Regions from separate parts of the Caldifermentibacillus hisashii genome, predicted to be linked through region 1. Evidence: riboswitches for the same ligand, from Rfam matches in the RefSeq annotation. Region 1 holds a riboswitch; each other region holds the start of a gene.
What was found. A riboswitch is a leader RNA that binds a small molecule or an ion and turns the genes downstream of it on or off. The one in region 1 is predicted to bind S-adenosylmethionine.

Region 1 (7,581 bases):
GTAAAGATGACTTCCTTCGTTGACTTCGCATTTATGAAATTTTTTACCTTTTCCCGTGCACCTTCGTAAGCATCCGTCGCTTTTGTTCCAAGTGTATGAACCCCTCTGTGAACATTGGAATTATATTCACGATAGTATTGATTTAATGTTTCAATCACCGATAACGGCTTTTGCGAAGTAGCCGCACTGTCCAGATAGACAAGGGGATGATTATTGACATTTTGGTGCAAAATCGGAAAATCTTTACGAATTCGTTCGATATCCATCATTTTACTTTCCTTTCAATAACTTCTGTTAACTGTTTTTTTACCCCTTCAACCGGCAATTGGTTGACAACAGGTGCCAAGAAGCCGTATATAATCAATCGTTCTGCTTCGGCTTTCGAAATACCACGGCTCATTAAATAATAAAGTTGAGTCGGATCAACCCTGCCTACCGAAGCAGCATGACCTGCCATAACATCATCTTCATCAATTAACAAAATCGGATTTGCGTCTCCGCGTGCTTTATCACTTAGCATAAGGACACGCGTCTCTTGTTCGGCGTTGGATTTTGAAGCGCCATGTTCAATTTTGCCAATTCCATTAAACACTGTGGTGGCATTATCTTTAACCACACCATGTTTTAAAATGAATCCTTCCGTACCTTTCCCATGATGGATAACTCTTGTTGTAAAGTTTTGAATTTGTTTCCCACGACCAACAACAACTGTTTTTGTGTCAGCAAAGGAACCGTCACCATGTAAATTGGTCGTATTATCAGAAATCGTATTCCCGTCATTCATTAATCCTAAAGCCCATTCGATTCGAGCATCCCACCAAGCATAACCGCGTCGGTTGACATAGGTGGTGACTCCTTTTGCCAACGTATCAACTGCACCAAATTTTACATTGGCATTATCCTGTGCAATCACTTCTGTAATGATATTGGCAATGCCCTCCAATTCATCATTTAATGAAAAATAATTTTCCACATAGGTTACTGCACTATTTTTATCCGCAACAATTAACACATGGTTAATCAGTGGGGCATCCGCATTATCATGGACAAAAATGGTTTGGATCGGCTCATTGATTTGAACGTTTTGCGGAATATAAAGAAATGCTCCGCCGTTTACTAAAGCCGTATGGAAAGCAGTTAACCGATTTTCGTCAACTTTCACAGCATTCGTCATAAAATATTTCTGAACAAGATCTCCATGTTCCTTAACTGCCGTTAATAAATCAGTAAAAATAACCCCTTTTTGTTTCAATTCGTCCGATAAAGAAACAAAACCGGCTGTTTGATTATGTTGAACATAAAGATTTTTCACACCACCTTCAACATTAATCAACGACTTCACTTGTTCAGGAAGTTGATCGACATTAGTATAGACAGAGCTTGCCTGAGCGTGTTGTTGAAAGTGAGTAAAATTCCATTTATCGATTTTTGTCCGGTCCGGATTAGGCAACGGTAATACGTCAATTTTTTCCAATGCAGCGAGACGTAAATTTTTAAACCAATCAGGCTCGTTATTTTGTACAGAAAATGATTCAATCAGGGCTTGATCGAATGGATATTGTACTTGTGTAGTCATGTTTATCCTCCTAACTGTGGCAATTCTTTATTATCCGACTTCTATTTCGTCCTCGATACCAAGTTCTTTTTTAATCCAGTCATAACCTTCTGCTTCCAGACGTTGAGCTAATTCAGGGCCGCCTGATTTAACAATTCTTCCTTGTATCATTACATGCACGAAGTCAGGAGTAATATAGTTCAACAAACGTTGGTAGTGTGTAATAATTAAGCAACTAAAGTCATTGCTGCGCATCGCATTAATCCCTTTTGATACAACTTTTAGCGCATCAATATCAAGACCGGAGTCAATTTCATCCAAAATGGCAATACTTGGTTCAAGCATCATTAATTGAAGAATTTCGTTACGCTTTTTCTCCCCGCCTGAAAACCCTTCATTTAAATAACGTTGAGCCATATTTAAATCCATTTCTAAATACTCCATTGTTTTATCTAGTTTTTTTATAAATTGCATTAACGGAATTTCATTACCTTCTTCGCGTTTTGCATTAATCGCTGAACGTAAAAAGTCTGCATTTGTCACCCCGCTAATTTCACTTGGGTATTGCATTGCTAAGAATAAGCCTGCTTTTGCTCGTTCATCGACTTCCATTTCAAGAACATCTTTTCCATCCATTGTAACAGTACCGCTTGTAATTTCATATTTAGGATGGCCCATAATGGCTGAAGCTAACGTTGATTTACCTGCACCGTTCGGCCCCATGACCGCATGAAATTCACCGGGTTTTATCTCTAAATCAAGTCCTTTGATAATCTCTTTATCTTCAATTGCTACATGTAAATCTTTAATGACTAATGTTGATCCTGCCATTTTGCTAACCTCCATTTATATATAAGATGTTATTCTCAATTTATTATCATTCTAATTTTATAGCAAATTCAAATTAGAATCAACTGATTGAGTACTTATTGTATATATAAATTTATTATATACCTTTTTACAGATAATGAGAATCAATTGGGATAAATGATAAGGGGATTTTCGTGGGGATTTATTAAGAAAGGACCGGAAAACATTCCGACCCTCTCATTTTACACCCAATATTTTCAATTTACAAACGATGAACCAATTGCTCACTTTACATTTAGTTTCTGTCCAAATTATTTGTACTTATTCAAAAGTTTATTTGATTCCTTTTTATTCCCCGTCGACCGGAACGACTGAACCGCCCCATTTATCAAGTATGAATTGTTGAATTTCATCAGAGTGCAATACATCTACCAAAGCTTTAATTTCTTCTCTGTTTTCATCACCTTTTCTAACTGCAATGACATTTACATAAGGAGATTCACTGTCTTCAATTGCAATACTGTCTTTAACCGGATTTAATCCAGCATCAAGCGCATAGTTGGAATTGATAACGACCAGATCACCTTCACCGTTATTATAAATTGTCGGTAGCATATCCGGTGCATAGTCATATTCGAATTTCAAGTTTTTCGGATTGCTCGCAATATCATCAAGGGTTGCTCCCGTTTTATCAGTTCCATCCTTTAATGTAATTAATCCTTTTGCTTCAAACAATGTAAGGATACGACCATGATCAGGAACATTGCTGCTCATTATGACAGTAGCCCCATCTTTAACCTCATCTAATGATTTATATTTTTTGGAATAGATTCCAATTGGTTCAATATGAATCCCGCCTGCATTGACGAAATCATAGTTAAATTCTTTATTTTGTGCTTCTAAGTAAGGAATATGTTGGAAAAAGTTTGCATCCAGATCTTTATCTTTTAATGCCGGATTAATTAATTCATACTTACTGAATGTTTTAATTTTCAAATCAATCCCTTGTTTAGCTAAAATCGGCTTTGCTTTTTCCAAAATTACTGCATGTGGTTCATTCGTTGCACCAATGACTAATGTTTTTGTATCCTTTCCACTGTCTCCGTCACTTTCACCCGCTGTTTTGTCGTCCTTCCCTCCGCAAGCTGCCAGAGTGAAAACAAGAATTGTACTGAACAATAATGTAAGTAATTTTTTCATTTTGGTTTCCCCCTCATTCATCTTTTATCAATTTTTTTTGTTATTATATCTCCAATAAATTGGATGATAAATACGATAATTAAGATTAATAGTGTTGCAAATAAAGTTACATCATTTTGATTACGAGAAAATCCATCTAAATAGGCATAATCACCTAAGCCGCCAGCTCCGATGACACCGGCTATCGCAGTGTAACCGACTAACGCAATCGCTGTAACTGTAATTCCGGAGATAATCGCAGGCATTGATTCCGGAAGCAATACTTTAAAAATAATGGTACTTGTCTTGGCCCCCATCGCTTTTGCAGCTTCAATGACTCCTTTATCAATTTCCCTTAAGCCAATTTCAACCATTCTTGCATAAAATGGTGCGGAACCAATGATTAAAGCCGGTAATGCCGCTTCCATACCGATCATGGTGCCTACTAATACCCTCGTGAACGGAATAAGTAAAACAATCAATATAACAAACGGAATGGACCGAAAGATGTTGACAACTGCTGAGATGATCCAATTAATGAATTTATTTTGCCATAAATTTCCTTCTGATGTTAAAAACAGTAATAATCCTAAAATAATACCGATAATGAAAATCCAAACAAGAGAGATCCCGGTCATATATAAAGTTTCAACCGTCTTTTCCCAGGCTTTTTCCCAATCAACATTCGGGAAGAGTGTTTCAATCATTTTGTACCACCTCCACCCCGACTTGATTTTTGTTTAGGAAGTCGATTGCCGCCTCAATATCACTTGGATTTCCTTCAATATGGATAAATAAAGTTCCATAGGCACCGTTTCGTGTTTGTGATACTTTTCCTTGCAAAATATTAACAGTAACCGGCAGCTCTCTTATTAATCGTGTAATTATCGCTTGTTCAGCTACATCACCGATAAACGATAATTTTGCAATTTTCCCGTCCGGATATTTCTCTAATAAATGGTCAATTGTCTCTTTCGTTTCTTCCGGTTCTGTCACCTGACCAATAAAGCGTTTTGTAATTTCTTCTTTTGGATGTCGGAATATATCAAGAACAGGTGCAATTTCAACAATTTTTCCACTGTCCATGACGGCCACACGATGACAGATTTTTCGAATGACATGCATTTCATGGGTAATTAAAATAATCGTTAAACCTAATTTCCTGTTAATATCCACAAGCAGATCAAGAATTGCGTCCGTCGTTTGCGGGTCAAGTGCTGATGTTGCTTCATCACATAATAATACTTTTGGATTATTAGCGAGTGCCCGGGCAATGCCGACCCTTTGTTTTTGACCGCCGCTTAGTTGGGATGGGTAAGCATCTTCTCTACCCTCTAAGCCGACAAGTTTAATTAAATTCTCTACCCGTTTTTCCCTTAAAGCCTTTGGAACACCTGCAATTTCCAGTGGGAATGATATATTACCGCGTACCGTTCTCGACCAGAGAAGATTGAAATGTTGGAAAATCATACCAATTTCTCGACGGGCCAAGCGTAATTCTTTCCCGCGAATATTTGTAATATCTTTATCGGCAATGGTGAGTGAACCTTCCGTAGGTGTTTCCAGTCCATTGAACATACGGATCAATGTGCTTTTCCCGGCACCGCTATAACCGATGATTCCAAAGATTTCTCCCTCATCTATCGTAAAATTCACATGATTTACAGCCGTTAATGGCCCGGATTTGGTTGTGAAAACTTTCGTGATATTTTGTACATTGATCATTTCACACCCTCCTTCAGTCTAAACTTCTCCTTTTTGTAGGAAATGATCAAAATGTGAGACGAATTATTTTATTTCTTGTTTAAAAATAAAAGCCTTCCTACACTGATAAGTAGAAAGGCACGCGAATATAATCGAATGTCCTTTCTCTTATCTCTCAAAGTCTTTAAACTTTGTGTGAATTGGCACCATTTCAATAAAAAATTGACGGTTGCCGGGCTTCATCGGGCACATCCCTCCACCTCTCTTGATAAGAGTTAGACGCTAGTATTTATTTTATTTAATATAAGATTCATATTATCATTAAAAAATAGTTGAGTCAATAAAGATTTTTTTATATACTAATGAAAAATTTCCAACTAAATTTTTTCGGTAACCCCAAAACTCGGTAATTGCGGTGTTCATTTTTTTGAAACACGGGCTTTTTCGACTATATCCACCAATTAGGATATATTTATCCAAGAACCGCACCCGCTCTAGCCGTTAATTCCCCCGAACCCGATTGATTCCTTATCCTTCTACCCGTTGGAGCCAGAAAAATGATTCAAGCAAAAGCATTGTTCGGTAATTACATTCAATTTGAACATGACGTAACTTTATTGCTTCTTGCAGCCGTATTTTTCCATCAAGGATAGATTGAATCATCTTTTCCTCTCCTGACAACTCACAATCTATTTCACCATTATATTCCTTTATGAATTCAACCTTGTCTTTAGAAAAAATGAGATAACAAGCGTCTTTTCGGTTCCGAATCAGAACAGTGACCGGCTCGTTCGGAACTAAAATTCGAACAACCGGTTGATGATTGATCCTCTTTAGAAAATTATCGACAGCCACCATACTGAGATACCCCCGAGCAATATTGAGCCGAGTACCGTTTTGTAGCAATGTTACGTTCATAATCAGGCTCTATTTATATTAATTCTCTATATGTTAAAATTCTCCTTTTTTAAAAAAAATAAAATAGCCGCCCTTTCAAAAGGTTATTTTGTCAATTTCACATAAACCTTTTAGGACAGCATCGGATTAAAGTTTTTTTAATTTTTCATATAAGTAAGGAACATCTTGAAAGGCATAAATTTTTTCTTTCACTTGATGTTCATTGAAGAGGACTAAACAGGGAACACTTTCGATAAAAAATGTCTCCGCAATTTCCGGTAAATAATTTATATCGGCTTTCCCAATCGGTAAGTCCGGCAATAATTTCGTGATCACTTCTAACATTTTTCCTGCTACTTGACAAGTACCACATAAAGGGGTGTATAAGTAAAAGGCACCTTTCTTCCCGCTCTTTAAATATTGGTAAAATGTTTCACCAGTCCATTGTTCCATTTGATTCATCCCTTATTTCCATATGGCTTAAGATTACAATAAATATTTTGAATGTACTTGTATATTTGCTTGTAAAAGAACAGTCGCAACATGATTTTCCGGGACTGAAGCAACTTCCCGATAGGTACGATCAATGTATATATGTTTTGCTTCCGGAAATTCACGTTTGAATTGTTTTCTCAATTTGTCTCCTGAGTCATCAGCATCAAAAAGCACAAATACTTCTTTATCATATAACATATCAATTAGTTCATCCAATTTGCTCAGCCCAATCGTTCCATTTGTACAGATGATTTCTACAGATTCATTTATTACCTCTTGTACTTTTTTCTTATCCGATTTTCCCTCTACAATTATAACTTTCTCAACAGCTTCCTCCATTTTCGATCACCTATCCAACATGATACAAAGAAACAACAAGATAGACAACTAATATGTTCCTTTTTATATTACTATGCAACTTTGAAAAATTATTGAAGGAATAGGGAAAAAAGGAAGAACACATTAGCTTGACTCCCCCTATTTTCCTTTATCTGTATGCGAAACATATAAAAGGAACGAATCATATTGTACATGAAATTCCAATTTTCCCCTGACAAAATTAAAAAAAGGACATCTAAACTCAGATGCCCTCCAAAATATGTATCTCATTTATTTTGCTTCATTAATCATTTGATCGTATTCGTCGGCGTTCATTAATGTTTCTAATTCAGAAAGGTCTTTCGGTTCAATGACAACCATCCAAGCTTGTTCATATGGAGATTCGTTAACTAATTCCGGACTGTCGGTTAATTGTTCATTAACTTCAACAATTGTCCCGCTGATCGGTGCATACAATTCAGAAACTGTTTTTACCGATTCCACACTTCCAAATGGCTCATTCACCTGTAATTTTTTTCCAACTTCAGGAAGTTCCACGAAAACAATATCACCGAGTTCTGATTGAGCAAAATCACTGATACCGACCCGGACTTTATCCCCTT
Region 2 (7,581 bases), 1.3 Mb from region 1:
CATTTGTTGTGCCGATTTTACCAGCAACCCGGACAATCCAATGATATCCGGTTTTTCTTTTTTTACTGCTTCGATTAATGTTTGCGGTGCTACTTTTATTCCTAAATCGATCACTCGGAATCCGTTATTCGATAAGATAATGTCAACTAAGTTTTTTCCAATATCATGAACATCCCCTTTGACCGTTGCCAGCAACACTTTCCCCTTCCCGTTTGTCTCCTGCTTTTCCATGTAAGGTTCAAGAAAAGCAACAGAAGCTTTCATTACTTCCGCACTTTGGAGGACTTCCGCAACAATCAGCTGATTATCGTTGAATAACTTGCCAACAGTATCCATTCCTTGCATCAAAGGTCCATTGATGATATCCAGTGGATTTTTATATTTTTCTAACGCTAATTTTAAATCATCGATTAATCCTTGTTTTGTCCCTTCCACAACATATTGCGCCAGCCGTTCTTCCAAAGATAAATGAACATCCGGTTGTTTTTCTTCTTTCTTTTTATCACGATAAAAATTGGTAAATTCAGCAAGGGTTATATCATTTGTTTCAAATAATAATTTTTCTGCCAAAATCCGTTCTTCTTCGGGAATCGAGGCATACCGTTCTAATTTTTCTGTATTCACAATTGCATAATCTAACCCTGCTTGTGTACAGTGATATAAAAAAACTGCATTCAGTACTTCTCTACCGGCCGCCGGGAGTCCAAATGAAACATTACTGATACCAAGTATGGTTAAACAATCGGGGAATGTTTCTTTTATCAACCGGATTCCTTCTACTGTTTCTTTGGCAGAACCGATATATTGTTCATCACCGGTACCAACCGGAAAAACGAGCGGGTCGAAAATAATATCAGTAGGTGAAATGCCGTATTCATTTACCAAAATATCATATGAACGTTTTGCGACAGCTAATTTTTGCTCCCTCGTTAAAGCCATTCCACTCTCATCAATGGTACCAACAACAACAACGGCCGCACCAAATTGTTTCATGAGCGGAATTATTTCATGAAATCGTTTCATGCCATCTTCTAAATTTATCGAGTTAATAATCGACTTCCCTTGGATATATTCCAGTGCCCGTTTTGTAACCTGCCAATCGGTTGAATCAATAACTAAAGGAACCTTAACTTTCTTGACAACTTCTTTGATAAACTTTTCCATATCATGAAGCTCATCCCGATCCGGATCAGCAAGACAAACATCAATGACATGGGCTCCGTTTTTCACTTGATTGCGGGCGATTTCAGCCGCTTCTTCATATTTCCCCTCTGAAATCAAACGTTTAAATTTCCTTGATCCGATCACATTCGTCCGCTCACCAACAAATAGCGGTCGCATCGTTTCATCATATCTTAACGGTTCGATACCGGAAACACGATGTTCATGCCGTTTTTCGCCTAACGGTCTCGGTTGAATGTTTGAAAGTACTTTAGCCAATTCACGAATGTGGTCCGGTGTCGTTCCGCAACAACCGCCGGCAATATTTAACCATCCTTTTTCAGCAAAATCTTTTATTTTTTGCGCGAGTGACAGCGGCGTTTCATGGTAATGTCCTTCTTCATCCGGAAGTCCGGCATTCGGATAACAGCTCACGGCAATTTCGGCCATATCAGCTAAAGTCCGGATATGATCCGTCATAAATTCGGGTCCGGTTGCACAGTTGAGTCCCACAGCAAATGGTTTGATATGTTCACTTGATATATAAAAAGCTTCAATATCCTGCCCGGCTAATGTTGTCCCCATTGGTTCGATCGTTCCGGACAGCATAAGCGGAACTTGAATGCCCATTTTTTTTGCCGCTTCCTGTATGCCCAAGAAGGCTGCTTTCACATTTAACATATCTTGACTCGTTTCCAGCAGTAAAAAGTCAACACCACCGGCCAATAAACCTTCTGCTTGAACTTGGTAATTTTCCACTAATTGATAAAAGGTGGCACCACCGGTCACGGATAACGTTTTTGTTGTCGGACCCATTGAACCCGCTACAAAGCGGGGCCATTGTTCTGTAGAATATTTTTTTGCCGCCTGTACAGCCAATTCCGCACCTATTTTATTAATTTCAAAACTTAAATGACCAAGCCCGTACTCATCAAGAACAAGCGGGGTTCCGCCGAATGTATTTGTTTCGATTATATCCGCACCCGCTTCTAAATAAGCTTCATGAATACTTTTTATCACGAGCGGAGCCGTTATATTCAAGTACTCATTACAGCCATCGTATTCCTCTCCCCCGAAGTCCTCTATGGAAAGTTCTTTTTGCTGAATCATTGTTCCCATTGCTCCATCCAGGATGAGAATCTTTTTTTCCAACTGTCTGTTCAACTTATACACTGGTAATCTCCCTTTCTACTTTCATCTGTTCTTTTTCATGAATGTAATTGATGAGTTCAACAGACATTTGATAATTTAAAAACGGGGTAATCAGATAAATGCCGTGAAAGAGATCAAAGGCGACATCAATCAAATGTTTCGCAATCGCAATCCCTTCCCGCTTCCCTTGTTCTTTATCATTTCCTACCTTTTTCATTTGTTCACGAACGGAATCAGGCAGTTTAATTCCGGGTACTTCATTATGAATGAATTCCGCATTGCGAGTGCTCGTTAACGGCATAATCCCGATATAAATCGGAACATCTAAATGTTTCGTTGCGTCATAGATATTAATAATCAACTCTTCGGAATAAACCGGTTGTGTAATAAAATAATCGGCACCGGAGTGAATTTTCTTTTCTAATCTAGCAACTGATTTTTCAATAATTTTTACATGAGGGTTAAAAGCAGCCGCTACTGTGAAATTTGTTTTTTCTCCTAAAGATGTTCCGGAATAGGATAAACCTTCATTAAATTGCTTAATTAACCGAATTAAGTCAAATGAAGTCAAATCAAAAACCGATGAAGCTCCGGGAAAATCACCAATTTTTGTCGGATCACCGGTTAATGCTAAAATGTCATGGATACCTAACGCATGTAATCCCATTATATGTGATTGAATACCGATTAAATTCCGGTCCCGGCAAGTTAAATGAACAATCGGGCGGAGATGATAACGATTCTTCACAATTTGAGCACAAGCAACATTACTAATCCGCGGTGATGCCAAAGAATTATCCGCAAGTGTAATTGCGTCAATCTTTGCGTTTTTTAACGCGCTAACCCCTGATAAAAATTGACTCATCGGCAATGTTTTAGGCGGATCAAATTCAACAATAACGGATCTTCTACTTTTTACGATATCAACCAGAGACGGTTCATGAACTTGTTGAATTTGTGTTAATTGAATGATTGGTTTTTCTTTAATAACTTTTTTCTCAGTGACCGGAGAAAGATTTTTCACCGCCTCAGCCATTGCTCTAATATGTTCGGGTCTTGTGCCGCAACATCCTCCCAATAAACGGACCCCTTCTTTTACGAATTGAATCGTTGCTTCATAAAAGTATTGTTCATCCGACTCATATACTAATCGTCCATCTTCCATTCTTGGCAAACTTCCATTTGGATAAGCAGATAAAAATGCACCATTTGGTATAGGGATCTCCTCAAATGATTGAATCATATGGTATGGTCCAAGCCGACAATTCAGTCCAACGATATTTGCGCCAAGATCAATAAGTTGGTTGAAACCTTCCGCCAAAGGAGTCCCGTTTTGCAATACACCCTTTTCATGTAAAGAAACATTTGCCATTATCGGTAAATCTGTTTTCTTTCTTGCTACTTCGAGAACCGCTTTTATTTCATCTAAATCATAATAGGTTTCTAATAAGATTCCGTCAACTTGTTCTTCCAGTAATATGTCCAATTGTTCCTCGAAGCATTGTAAAATATCATTTGTTGAAAAAATTGCTTTTTGGAAAGTCCGGATCCCACCGATTGTACCGAGAACATAAACCGGCTTACCGCTTGTCTTTACCGCTTTTTTTGCGATTTCAACTGCTTTTGCGTTAATTTCTTGTACTTCGTTTTCCAATCCGTATCGGGCAAGTTTGATCCGATTTGCTCCATATGTATTGGTTTGAATGATCTTGGCTCCCGCTTCAATATACTCCCGATGAATCCGTTCAATTTCTTGCGGATTTGATACATTTAGTTCTTCAAAACAACGATCAATCCCATATGAATACAACAGTGTTCCCATAGCGCCGTCCGCTATCAAAATTTGCTTTTCAAGATCTTGTATTAATCCCATTGTGTTCCCCCCCAATAGAAAAAAGCCTTCCAAAGAAGAAGACTTTTTTTATCTAATCTTCTTCTTATCTTTCGTGCTGAAAAGAAAGCACGTTGGATTTAGCACCGTGGTACCCATGGGTATCCGGTTGCTGAAGCTTCATCGGGCCAGTCCCTCCACTTCTCTTGATAAGAATCATCCATTTATTTTTTTAATATAAATTACTCTTACTTTAACGAATTTTGATAAAATAATCAATAAAAAAATGAAAACTTCATAAAATATTTTTGTCTTTTTTTGGCCATTCGTCTATTCCAATCTTGTTCAGTCAAAGTCGGTTAGAAACCGGGCAAATAGTTCAAACCAAATTTTTCTCAATAATATTCCTAATTTTCACCCATTATTTCGTTGCAAAAACTTTTGATAAAAATGAACATTGTGCTTATACTACTAATATCAAGTGAAAAAGATAGAATGGTTTCGAGAGGAGAAAAAATAATGGTAAATGTTTTAATTGTCAGGGCACACCCGCTAAATCAAGAAGTATCTCGGTCTATGAAAGTAACCGATGCCTTCCTTAACGCTTATAAAGAGATGCACCCGGATCATAAGATTAAAGATATAAATTTATATCATGTAAACGTCCCTGAGATTGACCGAGACCTGCTTAATGCATGGAATGATTTGAATCAAGGAAAACCTTTTGATTCGTTATCTGATTCCCAACAGCAGAAGGTAAATATGTTCAATTCATATACGGAAGAATTTCTGCAACAAGATAAAATTATTATTGCGAACCCGTTGTGGAACTTAAGTATACCGACACGATTAAAAGCTTGGATTGACTGTATTACCGTGGCCGGGAAAACATTTAAGTATACGGAAACCGGATCGGTCGGTATTGTGAAAGGAAAAAAAGTCCTACATATTCAAGCAAACGGAGGAGTATATAATGGTTCAGACCCGGCCAGCCAATATGTGAAAACCATTTTTACCTTTTTAGGTGTGACCGACTTTCATCAACTATTTGTTGAAGGGATGGACCATAACCCGGAAAAAGCCGATGAAATTGTAGAAAAAGCAGTCGAAAAAGCCCAACAATTGGCAAAAGCTTTTTAGGAATGACTGTTTATTCTTTATTTAGGATGAACAACAAAGATAGATGGAGGTGAGTCTTTTGGTAAAGGACGATCACAATCATAATGACTCCGGATCAAAATATCACGAAACCCATGCCGGACAATTGCCCGATTACGGCGGTAACAGTAAAGAGGAAAAATTGTTAAAAACAACTAAGAAGAAATAACAGTAAAGTGAAACTTCCATCGGTGGGGTTTTTTATCCCACTGATGCCACAAATAAAACGCCTACGATGGCGTTTTATTGTTTTCCAATTGCTTTTTTAATGTTGATGGTGAAGGTGAACTTCATATTGGGTCCTACACATAACTGAATTTTCATGGGGATTTTCACTGTTCTCCATTTGAACGGTGACATGTTGAATCCCTTTATGAGCCAATTCATGTTCAATGTTCCGTAAAATCTTTTGACAATCAGTGATCGATAAATCCCCGTCAACAACAGCATGGCAGGATAGGGCATTGCTTCCGCTCGTAATGCTCCATACATGCAAATCATGAACACTGATTACTCCGGGTATGTTTATCATTGTGTTTACAATGTCATCAATATCAATATTTTGCGGTGTCCCCTCCATTAAGATATGAAGAGAATCCATGGTAACCCGCCAACCACTGTTCAAAACTAAGACGGCAACAATAAGACTGGCAACCGGATCGGCCCAACCCCAACCAAATAGCATAATGAGAATGGCCGCAACAATTGCTCCTATCGAACCTAACATATCGCTTATTACATGCAAAAAGGCTGCATGCAAATTTAAATTTTCATGCGTATCACCTTGGCGCATCATAATCCAAGCAACAAGAATATTGACAAATAAACCAATAATCCCGATTACAAACATACCTGTTGACGCAATTTCCGGCGGGTTGGAAAATCTGCCAATTGCCTCATAAATGATAAACGCAGCAATCACAATAAGCGTTAGACCATTAAAAAAGGCCGCCAATATTTCCAATCGTTTATATCCGTATGTTTTACTATAATTTGCAACTTTTTCCCCAAAAGTAAATGCTAATAATCCAATCCCCAATGAAATTGAATCACTTAACATATGACCGGCATCGGAAAGAAGTGCTAAGCTGTTCGTTAATAACCCGCCAATTGCTTCAACAATCATATATCCTGTTATGATCAAAAAACTTATCAATAAGGCTTTTTTATTTCCTGTATGGGAATGGCTATGGCCATGATGGTTTGACATTTTAATCCCCCTACGTATGAAGCATATTTTTTTACTTCCAATATATTTATCCATGTTCATATAGGAATGTTCCAGTGAAAAAAATTTTTCCTCCGTCCTTATTATCCTATCTTAATTAGAAAAAATGGTCACCGACGAATCTATGTGGACATAAGACATTTTATTCATGGCGTGCATGTTCAATGGCTTGTTTTAATAAATCCATGACATGGTTATCGTCATAGGAATAATATAAAGTCGTTTTCTCTCGACGGTACTTCACAAGCCGTAAATTTTTTAAAAAACGTAATTGATGGGATACGGTCGATTGTCGTAATCCTAAGGTTTTAGCAATTTCATTTACCGCGTATTCCTTTTCGAAAAGCAAATTTAGAATCCGGATTCGTGTCGGATCGCTCAATGCTTTAAAGGTCTGTGAAACGACAAATAATGTTTCCTCGTCTAAATCTTTCTCATTCGGTTTCTCGAGTCTTTCATCTTCCCCCATAAAATGATCACCTTCCATATTCTTATATTTATATATTAACATATATTCATATATTAATCCAGTTAAATCCAGATAAACTTTTTCAGTAAGTAAATTTGGTCAGGGATAGCAAATTTTTTATTCATTTGTTACGATAAACTTATGCTTCATTACAAAACTCCAATAATGGACATATAGAAAAGAGGATTCATTATGGAACAAAATATTCGTTTCCAGTCAAAAATTCATGTTGATTTACGCGATGTTGATTTTACAAAAAAAGTGAAATTAAGCACCCTTTTTAGCTATTTTCAAGATGTCGCAAGTCTGGCCTCAGTCGAATTAGGTTATGGAATTGAACAACTGGAAAGCCAATTTGGGGTAAGTTGGGTTTTAATTCGAATTCGTGTTGAAATTACACGAATGCCGGAATGGGACGAGAAAATAACGATTGAAACTTGGCCGCTAGAACCTAAACGAATCGAATTTAAAAGAGATTATCTTGTCCGTGACGCCAATGGAGAAATCATCATCCGGGCGGTTTCGGTCTGGGTATTAATGGATATCCACCAACGGAGACTGAAACGCAATGATGCAATTGGC
Region 3 (7,581 bases), 930 kb from region 1:
TGTATAAATTTCACCGATGTTCTTTAAGAAAAGCGCAGAGCGCCCGCTTAGCGACGTACAAACTGGAGCGCCCCGCAATGAGAACAGATTTGCTTCCTTGAATAGGCATCGCACGAAGAAAAAGCGATTAGCTTTTTCTAAGGAAAAGGAAACACGGCGAGTCACGAGCCGATGTTGACTTATCGTAGTGGAGGGGAGTGAAGTTTGCTAGTCGCTGGCGCTCGGAGCTAGACAATAAAACTAATCCCAAGTTATTTACTTGTATTTTTATACTTTCTTATACTATTAAAAATCCTGCCTCACTTCCCGACTTAAATTTTTTTCTGAATGGCAGTTTATTGCTTATTTATTTTCAGGATCATTAGTTTATGAAAAGCAATATATATTTTAGGACATGATAATTCTATATTCAACCCCTAAAAATTCGCTTCATTCATGATATATTTTTCACAAAAAATACCTTTCTAAATAAAAGTAAAGGTGCTACTATATATGAGGACTAAAAATCATCATTTTTTAAAACGAGGTTTAATTTCAAATGGAAACGATAATGACAAAGAAAACAAATATAAGTACTTTCATTGACTTATTTTGTATGGTTCTTGGAACAATTATTACTGCTTTTGCACTAAATATGTTTACCATACCGGCAGGGTTATTATCCGGAGGGGTAAGTGGTTTTTCCCAATTACTCAACCATTTTATTCCTATTAACGTTGGTGTTTATTATTTCCTTTTAAATATACCATTACTGATCTTAGGATATATTTATCTGGGCAAAAAATTTAGCTTCTATACAATATTAGCAACAAGTTTAGTTTCGTTTTTCTTATTAATAGTCCCGATTAAACATATTTGGACGGATGATCCTTTACTATCTGCTATTTTCGGTGGGGTTTTAAATGCGGTCGGTTGTGGTCTTGTTCTCCGTCGCGGCGGTTCGGAAGGCGGTTTTGATATATTATCACGGGTGATTGCAAAATATCGTAATATCACAGTCGGAAAGTCAAACTTAATTATTAATACAATTATTGTTATTTTATCCGGCTTTATTTTTAATAGCGAAATTGCCTTGTACACCATTATATCGTTTTATTCATCCATGAAAACTTATAATATTATCTTAAACCACGTTGATCGCATCTCATTATTGATTATTACAGATAAAGGGAAAGAAGTGAACGAGGCGATTACAAAAGAACTTCATCGCGGGACGACAATGTGGAATGCAAGCGGTGGCTATACCCAAAAGGACAAAACAGTGTTGTATTGTGTTATCATGAAAGGTGAAATGCATCAATTAAAACAAATTGTGAAATCAGCAGATCCAAAATCATTTGTCAGCATTATTTCAACGCAAAACGTAATTGGTCGGTTTCATCAGATTTGGTAAAGAAAACTCGGCAACTGTCGAACCTCTAGGCGAGAGCAGAGTCATAGTCAGCGAAAAAATATTATCGCTTGCGAGGTAATGCTACTGAAGCCTCTCTAGTTCACCGAAAAAATATAAAATGTCCCGCAATAAGCGAATTCGTATATTTGCCGGACATTTTTGCATTTTAAACGTAAAAAAATACGTCTTTCATAGATGGCCCATTTTGAGTAAGCCGAAAAAATATCTGAACCAAAAACAGAATAAAAGACATAACATATTAGCCAACGTCAACATGTTATGTCTTTAACATTCTTTTTTCCCACCATAACGGCGAGACAAGCCCCCATATCAAGATACTTCATTTAAAAAGGTGGGATAAACAGCCCGTTCAACTAACCATTAGTAAGGAATGAAGAACCTCCCACGTATTTATTTCCCTAATGTCAATAACATTTCCCGAACGGTTTTACATGCCACTGCAGTTGATGCGCCTGAAGGGTCATATGGTGGTGATAACTCAACCACGTCTGCCGCAACAATTTGGTTCAATTTTTGCATATGCCCAATTGCATCTAATAAATCACGATATGAAATTCCACCCGGTTCCGGTGTTCCAGTGCCGGGAAAAATGCCCGGATCAAGAACATCAAGATCAATCGTAATATAAACAGGCACATTAGCTAATTCGTCCATCTTTTCCGCAAATGTTTCAAGAGAAAATTTTTCCAAATATGTATGTTCTTTTGCCCATTCAAATTCTTCTTTTAAACCGGAGCGAATCCCGAATTGGAAAATCCGACCGTCACCGAGAAACCCATGACAATTGCGAATGACTGAAGCGTGGGACAGTTTTTCACCTAAATAATGTTCACGTAGATCGGTATGCGCATCAATATGGATCAAATGTAAGTCCGAATATTTTTCATATGCTGCTTTAATTGAAGAAAGACTAACAAGGTGTTCTCCCCCTACCATTAGAAATTTCTTCCCATCAGTTAAAACGCCCCGGCTATATTCAAAAATAATATCCATTACCTTTTCGGTATTTCCAAATGGCAAGTCTAAGTCCCCACCGTCAAAAGCAGCTATATTCTCCAAATCCCGATCCAAATATGGTGAATAAGTTTCCAAACCATATGAATCCGTACGAATTGCCTGCATTGCAAAACGGGTACCCGGACGGAAACTCGTTGTTCCGTCAAAAGGTACCCCGAACAAAACAAGGCTTGCTTCTTCATAAGATTTATCACAACCGATAAAAGTACTTATATTCATATTTTTATTCCCCATCTACTAGTGCCTCCCTTACGTAATTCGGCAAACAAAACGCCCGCGGTGGAGTTCGGTATTGTAATATTTTGTTTGAATCTTAAATTTTTTCCAATCTTCCGTGTGTAAATCTAGCAACGGATCGTACACCTTTGAAGCAAAGCCGAATAACCAGTGACCGGAAGGATATGTCGGCATATGGTACTAATAAACATGCGTAATAGGAAAAATATGTTTAATCTTTTTGTGTGCCCTTTTCATATTTTCTGCATATTCAGTAAAATATGGTGACTCATGCTGATTAATTAAGATTCCATCATTTCTTAATACTCGATAACATTCTTGATAAAATTCGATTGTAAAAAGACCTTCTCCTACAGAAATCGGATCAGTGGAATCAACAAGAATTAAATCAAACGACGCATCGGGTGCTTTTTTCACATAAGCCAAACCATCCTCGAATTTCAAGGTCATTCGCGGCTCTTCCTCGATCCCGCCGGCAGTAACAGGTAAATACTTTTGACACAGTCGAAAAACACGTTCATCAATTTCAACCATGACCACTTCTTCAACCGATTTGTACCGTAAAACTTCACGAGCCGTACCGCCATCACCGCCACCGATGATTAGAACTCGTTTTATATTTGGGTTTGTGGCGAATGCGGGGTGAACAATCATCTCGTGGTAAATAAATTCATCTTTTTCATTTACCATCATCAAACCATCTAAAGTGAAAAATGTGCCAAACTCCTTACCCTTATAAAAATCAATTTGTTGGAAAGGTGTTTTTTCACTATAAATTTTCTCATCGTAAGCAATGGAAAATTTGCATTCATCGCTCCACGATTCCGTGTACCAATTCATTTATGACATCATTCCTTCACAACTTTAATATGGTTTGCCTCTTTTGCTTCAGTTAATACACTCCCGATTGTTTGACAGTAATAATGATATTGATTGAGCACCTCGTTGGAAATTAATTCTCCCGGTATAACAAGAGGAATACCCGGCGGATAAATCATCAATGTATCCGCACTTATCCGTCCAACAGCTTGATCAATCGGTATAGATTCTTGCTCAGCATAAAAAGCATCGCGCGGAACAAGAACTAATTTATTTACTTCACTTGTTGTGACGTGAGTAGAAATGATCGTTGCATGTTTTCCATACTTTTTCTCAATATCCTTCAAGGCAAAAACTAGTTTGTCGATGGATTCTTTCGTGTCGAACGAGCTAATCACAGCCATAATGACATATCCTTCAGCCAATTCCATTTGAATGCCGTATTCTTCTTTTAAAATTGTGTAGACATCAAAGCCGGTAAAACCAATTCCATTTACACGGATAACAAGTTTTGTCCAATCATATGATTGTTGGAAATATTTCTCCACGTAGGCTTCTTTTAATACTTCATAGTTCGAATTTGCTTCAATGGACAGAACAGCATCCATTACAATCGGTTTTAATTCCCTATACCGCTTTTTTCCAAACAGAACCATCTCTCTTCGTGCCACATCCAAAGAACTCATTAACAAATAGTTCGCACTTGTTGTTTGTAACATATTCACTATTTTTTGCATACGTTCCGGAGCAATTCGGTTCCCTTTTAATAATAGTAATGAACTTTGGGTTAAGGAACCCCCTGTTTTATGCATGCTAACGGTAACTGCATCAGCTCCGGCTGTAAGAGGATCGATATAGTCATCAGGCATAAAAGCCAAGTGAGCACCATGAGCACTGTCGACAAGAACTGTTACACCCCGTTCGTGGGCGAGTTCACAAATTTCCACCAATTCATTCATTACACCAAAATAGGTTGGATATGTGACAAGGATTGCTTTCGTTTCCGGATTTTCATTTAATGCCTTTCTTACATTTTTAACAGACACACCGTGGGCAATCCCAAAATGCAAGTCGACTTCGGGTTGAATAAATATCGGTTTTGCCCCGCTCAAAATTATTCCATTCATAACGGATTTATGACAATTTCTCGGTACAAGAAGCGTTTCACCCGGTTTTACTGCTGCTAAAATCATGGCAATAATACCAATTGTCGTACCGTTAACTAAAAAATAAGCATGATCGGCTCCAAATGCATCAGCCGCTAATTCCTGGGCTTCTTTGATTACCGATTGGGGATGGCTTAACAGATCAAGTTCTTTCATTGAGTTGACGTCCATCCGCATTGTCATATCCCCGAGAACCATTCGTAACGGATTCATTTGTGCCCCCATTTTGTGACCCGGGACATCAAATGGTGTAACATCTCTTCTGGCATATTGAACTAGTGTTTGAAATAAGGGCAATTGATTGTGATCTAATTTAGGCGCTGCTTTTATCAACGGTTGTTCAAATTCCAGTAGTTTGTTCATCATCGGCAGCCACCACTATCATTAAGTGTAGTAAGCACCTTGTCGAACTCCATTGCCCTATTAGAAATTTGCTCATGTACCTTACAAGTTCCCTCTACGATTCCGCAAAGTTCATTTGTGTTTCCTGTATCAATGAATGCAGCGCAGGTAATTTGTACAGTATTTTGGACAGCTGTTGTCATATTTTCCCTGCTCGCATGAGTTGTACTTGTTGGTGAAAACACTTCACAAGCTGCTTTAATAAACGGTTTTTGAAGGAAAGTTGAATCCCGCCCTGCATCAGGTATTTGATTCTGATATCCTTCTATTGCAGATTCCGATATGAATAAAAATTTCTCTGCCAATATTAACCACTCCTAACACAATTTTTTTGTTTAGGCATAAAAAAAGCTCTCCAAAGGCAAGGAAAGCTTCGATTAATATCAGCTGCTTATCCTCTTATTGCTCACAAAATGTACTCATTTTGTGCTCAGGTTGGGCACCCAATATTTAGTTCTGTGAACCAAACTGGTTTGCCACCGTATCTTAGACCCCTCGTCTCAACGGCTATTAATAAGAGAGAAACTTTTATTTATGCTGGAATAATAATAAAGGATTTAAAAAGACATGTCAATTTATTTTGGAAATGTCTTAATAAAATTTTTTTGCACGTTTATAGGTTTACCATAAACTCCAAGAAAGTAAACATTTCTATAAATCATATACGAATGGCACAATATTTTTTATCCTCATAGATATATTTATTAAATATTTTGTAAAATATTTTCAAATAACCTTTTTGGGTGCAAACCTTAAATAGGAACTTGGAATTTATCAAATTATTGATAAAATAGTAATATACAAATCTTTCATATAATGGAGGCAAAACTATGTTAATTCCTTATAAAGGAAAAACACCAAATGTTCACGATAGTGTTTTTATTGCTCCGGGGGCATATTTAATTGGTGATGTAACAATAGGAAAGGAAAGTTCCGTATGGTTTAATGCCGTTTTACGCGGTGATGAAGGGCCCATCATTATCGGAGAAAAATGCAGTATTCAAGATAATGTAACCATCCATCTTTATGAAGATCATCCGACCATCATTAAAGACGGTGTAACAGTAGGACATAATGTAATTTTACATGGCTGTAAGATTGGAAGAAACACAATTGTAGGTATGGGGTCTACTATTTTAGATGATGCTGAAATCGGTGAACAATGTATTATCGGTGCGAATACACTGATAACCGGCGAAAAAAAAATCCCTCCCCGCTCGCTGGTGGTCGGCTCTCCCGGAAAAGTTGCCCGTGAATTGTCAGATCATGATTTCATGTTAATTCAAGGTTCAATTGAAGTTTACGTACAAAAAGGGAAGGAGTACATTGATATTCTTTCCCAATTAAAAAATAAATAAGAAAGAACGGTTGCTAAAGATACGTACTGTTAACGGGATTAATAAAAATGTACTTGTATTCACTTCAAATAGGGGCATCCGTTTATAAAAAACTTTCCGGGACTGCCCCTATAGGTCGTTTCTATTTAAAACTTGATCGAAATCCGTCTATTAATAAGAGAATTGCTGTAATAATGTGAAGGGCCATTCCGAGAAATGGAATCCAACCTAAACAGGATGTAATAATCCCTAACACACTTCCATGAAAAGATCTTTTTTCCATTATTGAAAATATGAGCGTAATGATATGCAAAACAAACATGATTCCGAGCGGTGCCCAAGCCATACTAAAAATAATGGCTCCCCCTAAAATCGGTATTCCCCAAAAAGCTTCCAAGCCACCCGTAATCAATTTTAATATTGTAGAAACCATAACATTTAATCTCCTCTCACTGCCAGAACAGTATTATTTGTATTATACGATCTATTCATGGAAAGGATTCAAAATTTGATGGAAATCTGGTGGATTTTATGACTCGCCGTTAAGAATGGGATAAAATCAATGCTCGGAAACGGGAATTTTTTACCATAAGAGAAAGCAAAATTGCCCCACAGCCTTGCATGATCGTTTTTACAATCACTTGACCAATAATCGCTGCCGGTACTGCTTCCCAAGGAATAAAGCCGGCACCAAGCGGACTTAAACCAATTATGATAAAAACAACTGAATCGAATAATCCACCAACAAGCCCGCTGTATAACACCCGCCAACTCATCGGTAATTTTAAGCGCGAATAAATTTCGGTATCCGTCGACTCGGCGATAAGAAATGATAAAGCTGAAGCCATCACAATCCATAAGGTGTCACCTAAGAGATAAGATGAAACGGCAGACAATATCAGGGCAATAAGTATTAACAGATACGTTTTTCCCTTGCCATATTTATTTTGAACTAAGTCACGGAAAATAAATGTAGCTCCGATTAAAAAAGTACCCCACGGAATATGAAACATTCCTATTTGAACCGGTTGAAATCTGGCTGTAATAACATTCGCCAACACAATAAACATTAAATACAAAATGACTCTCATTAACATCATAACTCCTCATTATTTACTGGTAATCTTTCATAAACTGGCTAAATAAAAAACTACAACGCATGAAAGCGAGAATTTCTCAGGAATTTCGC
Region 4 (7,581 bases), 140 kb from region 1:
TCAACTGTTTCTTTGTTTTCTTTTAAATAGCTTTCTTTTGTCATAAAAACGGTGTACGGAACATGGCCGCTTTCTTTTCCAAATGAAGCAACAATATGACCTTTTCCTTCTTTTTCAAAAATACTGGCCGTCGGTTCAAATAGTTGAACAAAGTCACCTGTACCGGAAGCAAAGGAGGAAGATATATTGGCAAAATCGATGTTTTGAATGAGTTCAAGATCGTTTTTCGGGTCAATATCATGTTTTTTTAAGACAAATTCTCCGACCATTTGTGGCATCCCGCCTTTTCGTTGTCCGAGGAATGTTGAACCATTTAACATATCCCAAGTAAAATTGTCAATTGGTTCCCGCGAAACAAGAAAAGTTCCATCTGTTTGTGTCAGTTGGGCAAAATTAATGATTGCATCTTCAGTTCCTTGGCTGTTTACATAAATACTTGTTTCTGCTCCAACTAAAGCAATATCCGCTCCGTTAGAAATCAGGGCAGTCATCGTTTTATCACCGCCCGGAACAGTTGTTAGTTCAATATCGAGCCCTTCTTCTTTAAAAAAACCTTTTTCAATGGCTACATATTGTGGCGCATAGAAAACGGAGCGGGTAACTTCGGCAATACGAATTTTTTGTAAATGTTTATCTTCCTGTTTACAGGCCGTTAATCCAATTGCAGCAACTACTGTTACAAGAAGGATCAAACCTCTCTTCATCAACTTATTCATACTCATTCCTCCAAAATGATTGAGTCAATTTGTTACATTATTGTATGAAGTTGAAAAAAATGTGTGAATGCCTATTTTTTAAAGGGACGAGCATGTGAAAAGTTACGACTTTTACATTAGCATTCCACATCATTGCAGGGATTCTTGTCAGATAAGGCGTATATTTAATATGACAAATGATATAATTGAGATGTACCGGATTGTCTTCAAACTTTGATTACACATTTTTTATATAAAGGAAAACTAACAAAAATAAGGAGGTTTTTTTATGGGTATGCCGGTTCAATTGGAGTCGGTAATTGTCATTACAGGAAAAGAAACACGTTTAAAAGAAAACTATTTTCAAATTGTCAAAGAAGGATATCATCTTTTTCCATTGGATACATCTTTAATAGTGAAAAGAATGGAAGATGATGAAATTGTCGGCTCAGGTGTAATTAACAAGCTGGAATGGTCTGAAGGAAAAACAACGATCATATACAGGTTGACAGCATTAAAAACAATTAATTAAGGCACAAGTAAACACAAAAAAAGCTGGTTTTTCTAAAAACTTACGCTCAAAATACAATATGTTGGGCCACACTTTTCATGGTATGCTTTTTTTAAATGGAAAATTCCAGAAGTCGATGTGCAATCCTAATTAGAATGAAAGAATAAAAGGAGGGTATTATTTATGGCTGAAACACAAGCAATTTTGGAATGGACGCTGATTTCCGAATGTCCGATTCCAAATGACGTTCAAGACATCTTGGTGGAAGGGGAAGTTGCTGTTGCTGCTTATAAAACATTTCGCGACAGTGCCATTTTTACAAACAAAAGATTAATTGTCAGAGATGCTCAAGGAATAACCGGGAAAAAGGTTGAAATATACTCGCTTCCTTATTCATCAATCAATATGTGGTCGACTGAAAATGCAGGCACTTTTTTGGATGTTAATGCCGAAGTAGAATTATGGACAAGAGCCGGCCATATTAAAGTGAATGTAAAAAAAGGAGTCGATATCCGTAAACTCGACAAGCTCATTGCCGAAGCGGTTTTACTATGACTAGACTGAAAGAAAATGGACTTTGGCAAAAAGAATGACAAATGATATTCCATGTTGGGAGCAATTAAAAGAACAGGGCTGTATAGAAAGTCAAAAATTAATTTAATTTGAATAGTTTGATTGAAGTGAAGGTGGCGGCGACTCCTGCGGGAACAGCACGAGCCGAAGACCCTGCAGGATCGAGGTAACGAGCGACGAAGCGGCTGAGGCCGTGCCCGCGGAAAGCGTCCGCCACTGAAACGAAAATAAACCGAATCTATTCTTTTAACAATAAAATTTAGAAAGTTGTACTTTTAGGACAGCCCTGTAAACGTGAATGGTGGATTGCTGACCATATCCGGTCCTTGTTTTTTCTATCAGTTATTACGCAATTGGTCCTCCAAGTTTCTCAATTTCCGCATCAATATCGGTAAATTTCTTAAAGTTTTCCCGGAACTTCCCTGCTAATTCTTTTGCTTTTCCTTTATAGGCCAATTCATCTTTCCATGTTTTATTCGGTAAAAGCACCTCATCCGGAACACCGGGAACATGAACCGGGATATGAAGTCCAAAAATTTCATCCTTGACGGTCTCCACATGTTTCAATTTTCCTTCAATCGCAGCTTGCACCATTGCCCTAGTGTAAGCAAGCTTCATACGGTTGCCTACACCGTAAACGCCGCCTGTCCAACCGGTATTGACTAAAAATACTTGCACCTTATGCTCATCAATTTTTTTGCCGAGCATTTCCGCATAACGCTTGGCCGGTAAAGGTAAGAACGGTGCACCGTAGCAGGTGGAAAAGGTCGCTTCCGGTTCAGTCACCCCACGTTCTGTCCCGGCAAGTTTGCTTGTATACCCGCTCAAGAAATGATACATGGCTTGTTCTTTTGTCAATTTTGAAATCGGTGGAAGTACGCCGAATGCATCGGCCGTTAAGAAAATAATCGTTGACGGGTGACCGGCTACACTTGGTTGAACAATATTATCGATCGCATCAATCGGGTAAGCGGCCCGTGTATTCTCCGTTAAACTACCATTATCAAAATCCGGTATTCTTGTATTCTCGTTTACTACAACATTTTCTAAAACGGCCCCGAATTTAATCGCATCATAGATTTGCGGTTCTTTTTCTCGGGATAGATGAATGCACTTCGCATAGCATCCGCCTTCAATATTAAACACGCCGTGATTCGACCAGCCATGTTCATCATCCCCGATTAAACGCCGGTTTTTATCTGTTGATAGCGTTGTTTTACCGGTACCGGATAAGCCAAAGAACAGTGCAACATCCCCGTCATCCCCGACATTGGCAGAGCAATGCATAGAGAAAATATCTTGCTCGGGAAGCAAATAGTTCATAATTGTAAAAATTGATTTTTTCATTTCACCGGCATATTCTGTTCCACCAATCAGAACAACCTTCTCTTCAAAAGAAATAATAATAAATGTTTCCGATCTAACGCCATCAATGACCGGATCAGCTTTGAAATCCGGTGCAAAAATAACTGTAAATTGACTTTGGTGATTTTTCAATTCTTCTTCGGTTGGGCGGATAAACAACTGATGGGCAAATAAATTATGCCATGCATATTCGGTTATCACCTGGATTGGCAGTTGATATAATTTGTCTTCGCCGGCAAATCCTTTAAACACGTACAGTTCTTTCTTGTGTTTTAAATAATGCAAAACTTTATGATACAATCTGTTAAATACTTTTTTTGAGATTGGTTGGTTGACACTGCCCCAATCGATTTTATTCAGCACAGAGTTTTCTTGAACAATATATTTATCTTTCGGTGATCTCCCCGTATACTTCCCGGTTGTTACACTGATTGCACCTTTGTCAGTTAGTAAGCCTTCTTTATTGTTAATAATTTTTTCCATTAACTGTGGAACGGATAATTGTACTAAAATATTATTTCCATTTACTAATTCATACAGACTGTTTACCGTACTTACCATTTTCATTAGTAAACCTTCCCCTTTGTTATTTTCTCATACCCTTCGAAAAATAGTATAACATATATATTTTATTAGTCTATACTATTCAAAGAAAAAAATTGCCCCATTTTCCATTCATTTTTAAGCTCATTTTTCTAATTTAGATAACGGAATTGAATTGGTTTTCTAAAAAACTTTTTTAATCTCTGTTTAAAACAATTGACATATTTCTCATATCATGTATGATTTATCTATAACGGATACTCTTATCCCGAGATGGTGGAGGGACAGGCCCGAGGAAACCCGGCAACCTACTTATTGCAAGTAAGGTGCTAACCGATGCAAGGTGATTCCTTGAACGATAAGAGTGAAAGGAAGACGTGCGCAACCTTTCCTCATGGGAAGGTGTTTTTTTTTGCTAATAGGAAAGTAGAAATTTTTCAATTTCTACTTTCCTAACGCATAAGTGCAATTACGGCTCTGCTTTCGCCTAATGGCTCGGCAGTCACCGAGTTTTCTTTAGATTTTTGTATAATTATATCTCCAATTTGAATGGGGAATGCTTATTAATATAATAAAGCAGATGTTTTAAAAACGTTCCGATGTTGATCCTGGGCATTGGCTTGTATCCGTTTCAAATAAAAAGCTGGCTTTTACTTTTATAAAATGAATGCCAGCGCGATTTTAAGGAGGAAAATTATGGGGACACGACATCTATTTACTTCAGAGTCGGTAACGGAAGGACATCCGGATAAAATTTGCGATCAAATATCAGATGCGATTCTGGATGCGATTTTAAGCGAAGATCCGAATGCCCGTGTTGCTGCGGAAACATCCATTACAACCGGGTTAGTGCTTGTATTTGGAGAAATTTCCACAACTTCTTATGTTGATATTCCAAAAATAGTACGGGATACGGTTCGGGAAATTGGTTATACGCGGGCAAAATATGGGTTTGATGCAGAGACCTGTGGCGTATTGACAGCCATCGATGAACAATCACCGGATATTGCGATGGGCGTTAACCAAGCTTTGGAAGCGCGCGAAGGCTTGATGACTGATGATGAAATCGAAGCAATCGGTGCCGGAGACCAAGGGTTGATGTTTGGTTTTGCCTGCAATGAAACGAGTGAGTTGATGCCGCTTCCGATATCATTAGCGCATCGGCTGGCACGGAGGCTTGCTGAAGTTAGAAAAGAAGAAATTATTCCATATTTGCGTCCGGACGGGAAAACTCAAGTAACTGTAGAATATGATGAAAATGGCAAACCGGTTCGAATCGATACAATTGTTATTTCAACACAACACCACCCAGAAGTAAATTTGGATCAGATAAAAAAGGATATTCATGAATTCGTTATTAAAAAGGTTGTTCCAAACGAGTTTATTGATGATAAAACGAAATTTTTTATTAATCCGACTGGCCGTTTTGTTGTCGGTGGACCACAAGGTGATGCCGGGTTAACGGGGAGAAAAATCATTGTCGATACATATGGGGGTTATGCTCATCATGGTGGCGGTGCGTTCTCCGGAAAAGACCCGACGAAAGTGGATCGTTCCGCTTCTTATGCTGCCCGATATGTGGCGAAAAATATTGTTGCAGCCGGACTTGCCGATAAATGTGAAGTACAGCTTGCTTATGCGATTGGGGTTGCCCAACCGGTTTCAATTTCTATTGATACATTCGGGACGGGGCAAGTTGATGAAGCAGTTTTAGTTGATCTAGTCCGTAAACATTTTGACTTAAGACCGGCCGGAATTATCAAAATGCTTGATTTACGCAGACCGATTTATAAACAAACAGCGGCATACGGACATTTTGGTCGGACGGATATAAACTTGCCGTGGGAACGAACAGATAAAGCTGAGTTATTGAAAAAAGCAGCAATGGGATAATTATTGTGGAGAACTTCTAATATCGAATCATTTAAAATATTGATTTATCAAGTTTTTTAAACAAGAAAGGGGCATCCAAAAGTCGAAAAAATGACTTTCTGGACAGCCCCTTTCTTGAGTTATAAAGTCCATGGGAGAAGTTAAATCCTAATAAAGAGATTTTAGAAATTGATTTCAGATTTGTATAACTATGGTTTGCTACTCATTGTATTTCTTTAAATAGTAATTCCTGATAGGCCTCGGGCGACTTTACAATATCGGCCAGTGTATACTTATCCAAAACATGAAGATACGCCTGTAAAGCTTCTCTTAATATATGAGAAAGTCCGCAAACCGGAGTAATGACACAAGCATTCGGGGTGTCGGGATTAAAACAATCAACTAAATAAAAACCATCTTCTGTTTGCCGGACAAGTTTACCGATATTGATGTCGCCGGGTGGAAGGGCCAAACGAAAACCCCCGTTTCTTCCCCGTACGGTTTCAATAATTCCAAGCTTTCCTAAGTGATGAACCACTTTCATTAAATGATTTTTTGAAATACCATAGGCATCTGAAATTTCCTGAATATTGCAAAGTCTATCTGTTTCAAGTGAAGCTAAATAGATCAATGTTCGTAAAGAAAAATCTGTATAAGAAGTCAGTTTCATTATCATCACCAATCATAGATTTTGCATGGATAGATTATTATCACTACGGCTATCTCAATTATACTACATTTATTATTTTAACGGGCAGGAAGATTCCTATCTCAATATTTTCGAGTTTATAAAGAAGGTAGAGGATGAACTGTTCGCATACGTCCGTTTGGTTCAAAACTGACCATGAGTGGGGAATGGAGAAAATCCCACAGATAACAGCAAGGTTAGGCCCCAAAAAATTATAGTCAACGAGGAAAATAGGTAGGAGAGGGGGTACCCACATACATCTGATTAGTTCAACTGACAATCAATTCTTCCACCGATTAAAGTACCAGTTTATTAATTGTGAACGTTTTTTAAAAGATGTATTTTAAATATTGCTTTAAAGAGAGAATTATTTTAGATTAAAGATGTATTTAATTTACATGTTAAAGGAGATGGTAATAGTGTTATCTGAAAAGACAGTCAAAATTGTAAAATCAACCGTACCTGTATTAGAGGAATATGGCACAACGATTACAAGCACATTTTACAAAAGAATGTTTCAAAATCATCCTGAACTGTTAAATTATTTTAACCATGTGAACCAACGAAGAGGAACTCAACCGACTGCTTTAGCCAACACAGTCATTGCTGCAGGAAAACATATTGATGAATTAGAGATAATTTTACCGGCAGTAAAACAAATTGCCCATAAACATCGGGCTTTAAGCATTAGACCGGAACATTATCCGATTGTTGGTGAAAACTTATTGGCCGCAATTAAAGAGGTATTGGGTGAAGCAGCAACAGATGAAATTTTGCAAGCGTGGGCAGAAGCGTATGAGGAAATTGCCAATGTATTTATTCAAGTTGAAGGGGAAATGTATCGGGAAGCCAGCTTACAAAAAGGCGGTTGGACTGACTTTAAAGCATTTACAGTTATTGATAAAATTAAAGAAAGTGAAGTAATTACATCTTTTTATTTAAAACCAACGGATGGCGCATCTATTCCAACTTACTTACCCGGGCAATACATAACAGTTCGCCTAAGCATACCCGATGAAAAATTCAAACATAATCGCCATTATAGTTTATCATGTGCACCCGGGAATGATTATTTCCGCATTTCTGTAAAACGGGAAAATGAATGTGAACCGTTGGGTGTGGTATCGAATTATTTACATGATCATGTACATGTCGGGGATCAACTAGAAATCAGTGCACCGGCTGGAGATTTTGTATTAAATACGGAAGAAACTGAACCTGTCGCATTCATTAGCGGTGGAGTCGGAATTACGCCGTTATTAAGTATGTTTGAGACATTGGTTAAGGATAATAGCGAACGTGAAATCACATTTATCCAAGCTGCCAAAAACGAA

Region 2: linked by a shared signal. The riboswitch ahead of NSQ14_RS08325 (bifunctional homocysteine S-methyltransferase/methylenetetrahydrofolate reductase) and the one ahead of NSQ14_RS14695 (methionine ABC transporter ATP-binding protein) in region 1 are both predicted to bind S-adenosylmethionine.
Region 3: linked by a shared signal. The riboswitch ahead of NSQ14_RS09795 (hypothetical protein) and the one ahead of NSQ14_RS14695 (methionine ABC transporter ATP-binding protein) in region 1 are both predicted to bind S-adenosylmethionine.
Region 4: linked by a shared signal. The riboswitch ahead of metK (methionine adenosyltransferase) and the one ahead of NSQ14_RS14695 (methionine ABC transporter ATP-binding protein) in region 1 are both predicted to bind S-adenosylmethionine.

The regions. Positions count from the first base shown of each region.
Region 1 covers NZ_CP155467.1:3,011,213-3,018,793, forward strand. Annotated here, with positions in the region: gene NSQ14_RS14670 (cysteine desulfurase) at 1-266, opposite strand, end outside; gene sufD (Fe-S cluster assembly protein SufD) at 266-1,576, opposite strand; gene sufC (Fe-S cluster assembly ATPase SufC) at 1,607-2,386, opposite strand; gene NSQ14_RS14685 (MetQ/NlpA family ABC transporter substrate-binding protein) at 2,714-3,565, opposite strand; gene NSQ14_RS14690 (methionine ABC transporter permease) at 3,583-4,251, opposite strand; gene NSQ14_RS14695 (methionine ABC transporter ATP-binding protein) at 4,244-5,269, opposite strand; SAM riboswitch class I at 5,414-5,523, opposite strand; gene NSQ14_RS14700 (SCP2 sterol-binding domain-containing protein) at 5,777-6,106, opposite strand; gene NSQ14_RS14705 (thioredoxin family protein) at 6,293-6,598, opposite strand; gene NSQ14_RS14710 (toprim domain-containing protein) at 6,632-6,979, opposite strand; gene gcvH (glycine cleavage system protein GcvH) at 7,250-7,581, opposite strand, start outside.
Region 2 covers NZ_CP155467.1:1,747,251-1,754,831, reverse strand. Annotated here, with positions in the region: gene metH (methionine synthase) at 1-2,334, opposite strand, end outside; gene NSQ14_RS08325 (bifunctional homocysteine S-methyltransferase/methylenetetrahydrofolate reductase) at 2,327-4,186, opposite strand; SAM riboswitch class I at 4,248-4,360, opposite strand; gene NSQ14_RS08320 (FMN-dependent NADH-azoreductase) at 4,664-5,284, shown strand; gene NSQ14_RS08315 (hypothetical protein) at 5,343-5,471, shown strand; gene NSQ14_RS08310 (cation diffusion facilitator family transporter) at 5,568-6,512, opposite strand; gene NSQ14_RS08305 (ArsR/SmtB family transcription factor) at 6,673-6,999, opposite strand; gene NSQ14_RS08300 (acyl-[acyl-carrier-protein] thioesterase) at 7,192-7,581, shown strand, end outside.
Region 3 covers NZ_CP155467.1:2,078,750-2,086,330, forward strand. Annotated here, with positions in the region: gene NSQ14_RS09775 (YitT family protein) at 539-1,393, shown strand; gene speB (agmatinase) at 1,805-2,665, opposite strand; gene speE (polyamine aminopropyltransferase) at 2,849-3,508, opposite strand; gene NSQ14_RS09790 (aminotransferase class I/II-fold pyridoxal phosphate-dependent enzyme) at 3,517-5,019, opposite strand; gene NSQ14_RS09795 (hypothetical protein) at 5,016-5,360, opposite strand; SAM riboswitch class I at 5,452-5,575, opposite strand; gene NSQ14_RS09800 (gamma carbonic anhydrase family protein) at 5,886-6,413, shown strand; gene NSQ14_RS09805 (hypothetical protein) at 6,535-6,825, opposite strand; gene NSQ14_RS09810 (VUT family protein) at 6,935-7,483, opposite strand.
Region 4 covers NZ_CP155467.1:2,869,473-2,877,053, reverse strand. Annotated here, with positions in the region: gene NSQ14_RS13945 (ABC transporter substrate-binding protein) at 1-716, opposite strand, end outside; gene NSQ14_RS13940 (DUF2584 family protein) at 985-1,227, shown strand; gene NSQ14_RS13935 (PH domain-containing protein) at 1,390-1,761, shown strand; gene pckA (phosphoenolpyruvate carboxykinase (ATP)) at 2,125-3,705, opposite strand; SAM riboswitch class I at 3,948-4,052, shown strand; gene metK (methionine adenosyltransferase) at 4,384-5,580, shown strand; gene NSQ14_RS13920 (Rrf2 family transcriptional regulator) at 5,783-6,229, opposite strand; gene hmpA (NO-inducible flavohemoprotein) at 6,667-7,581, shown strand, end outside.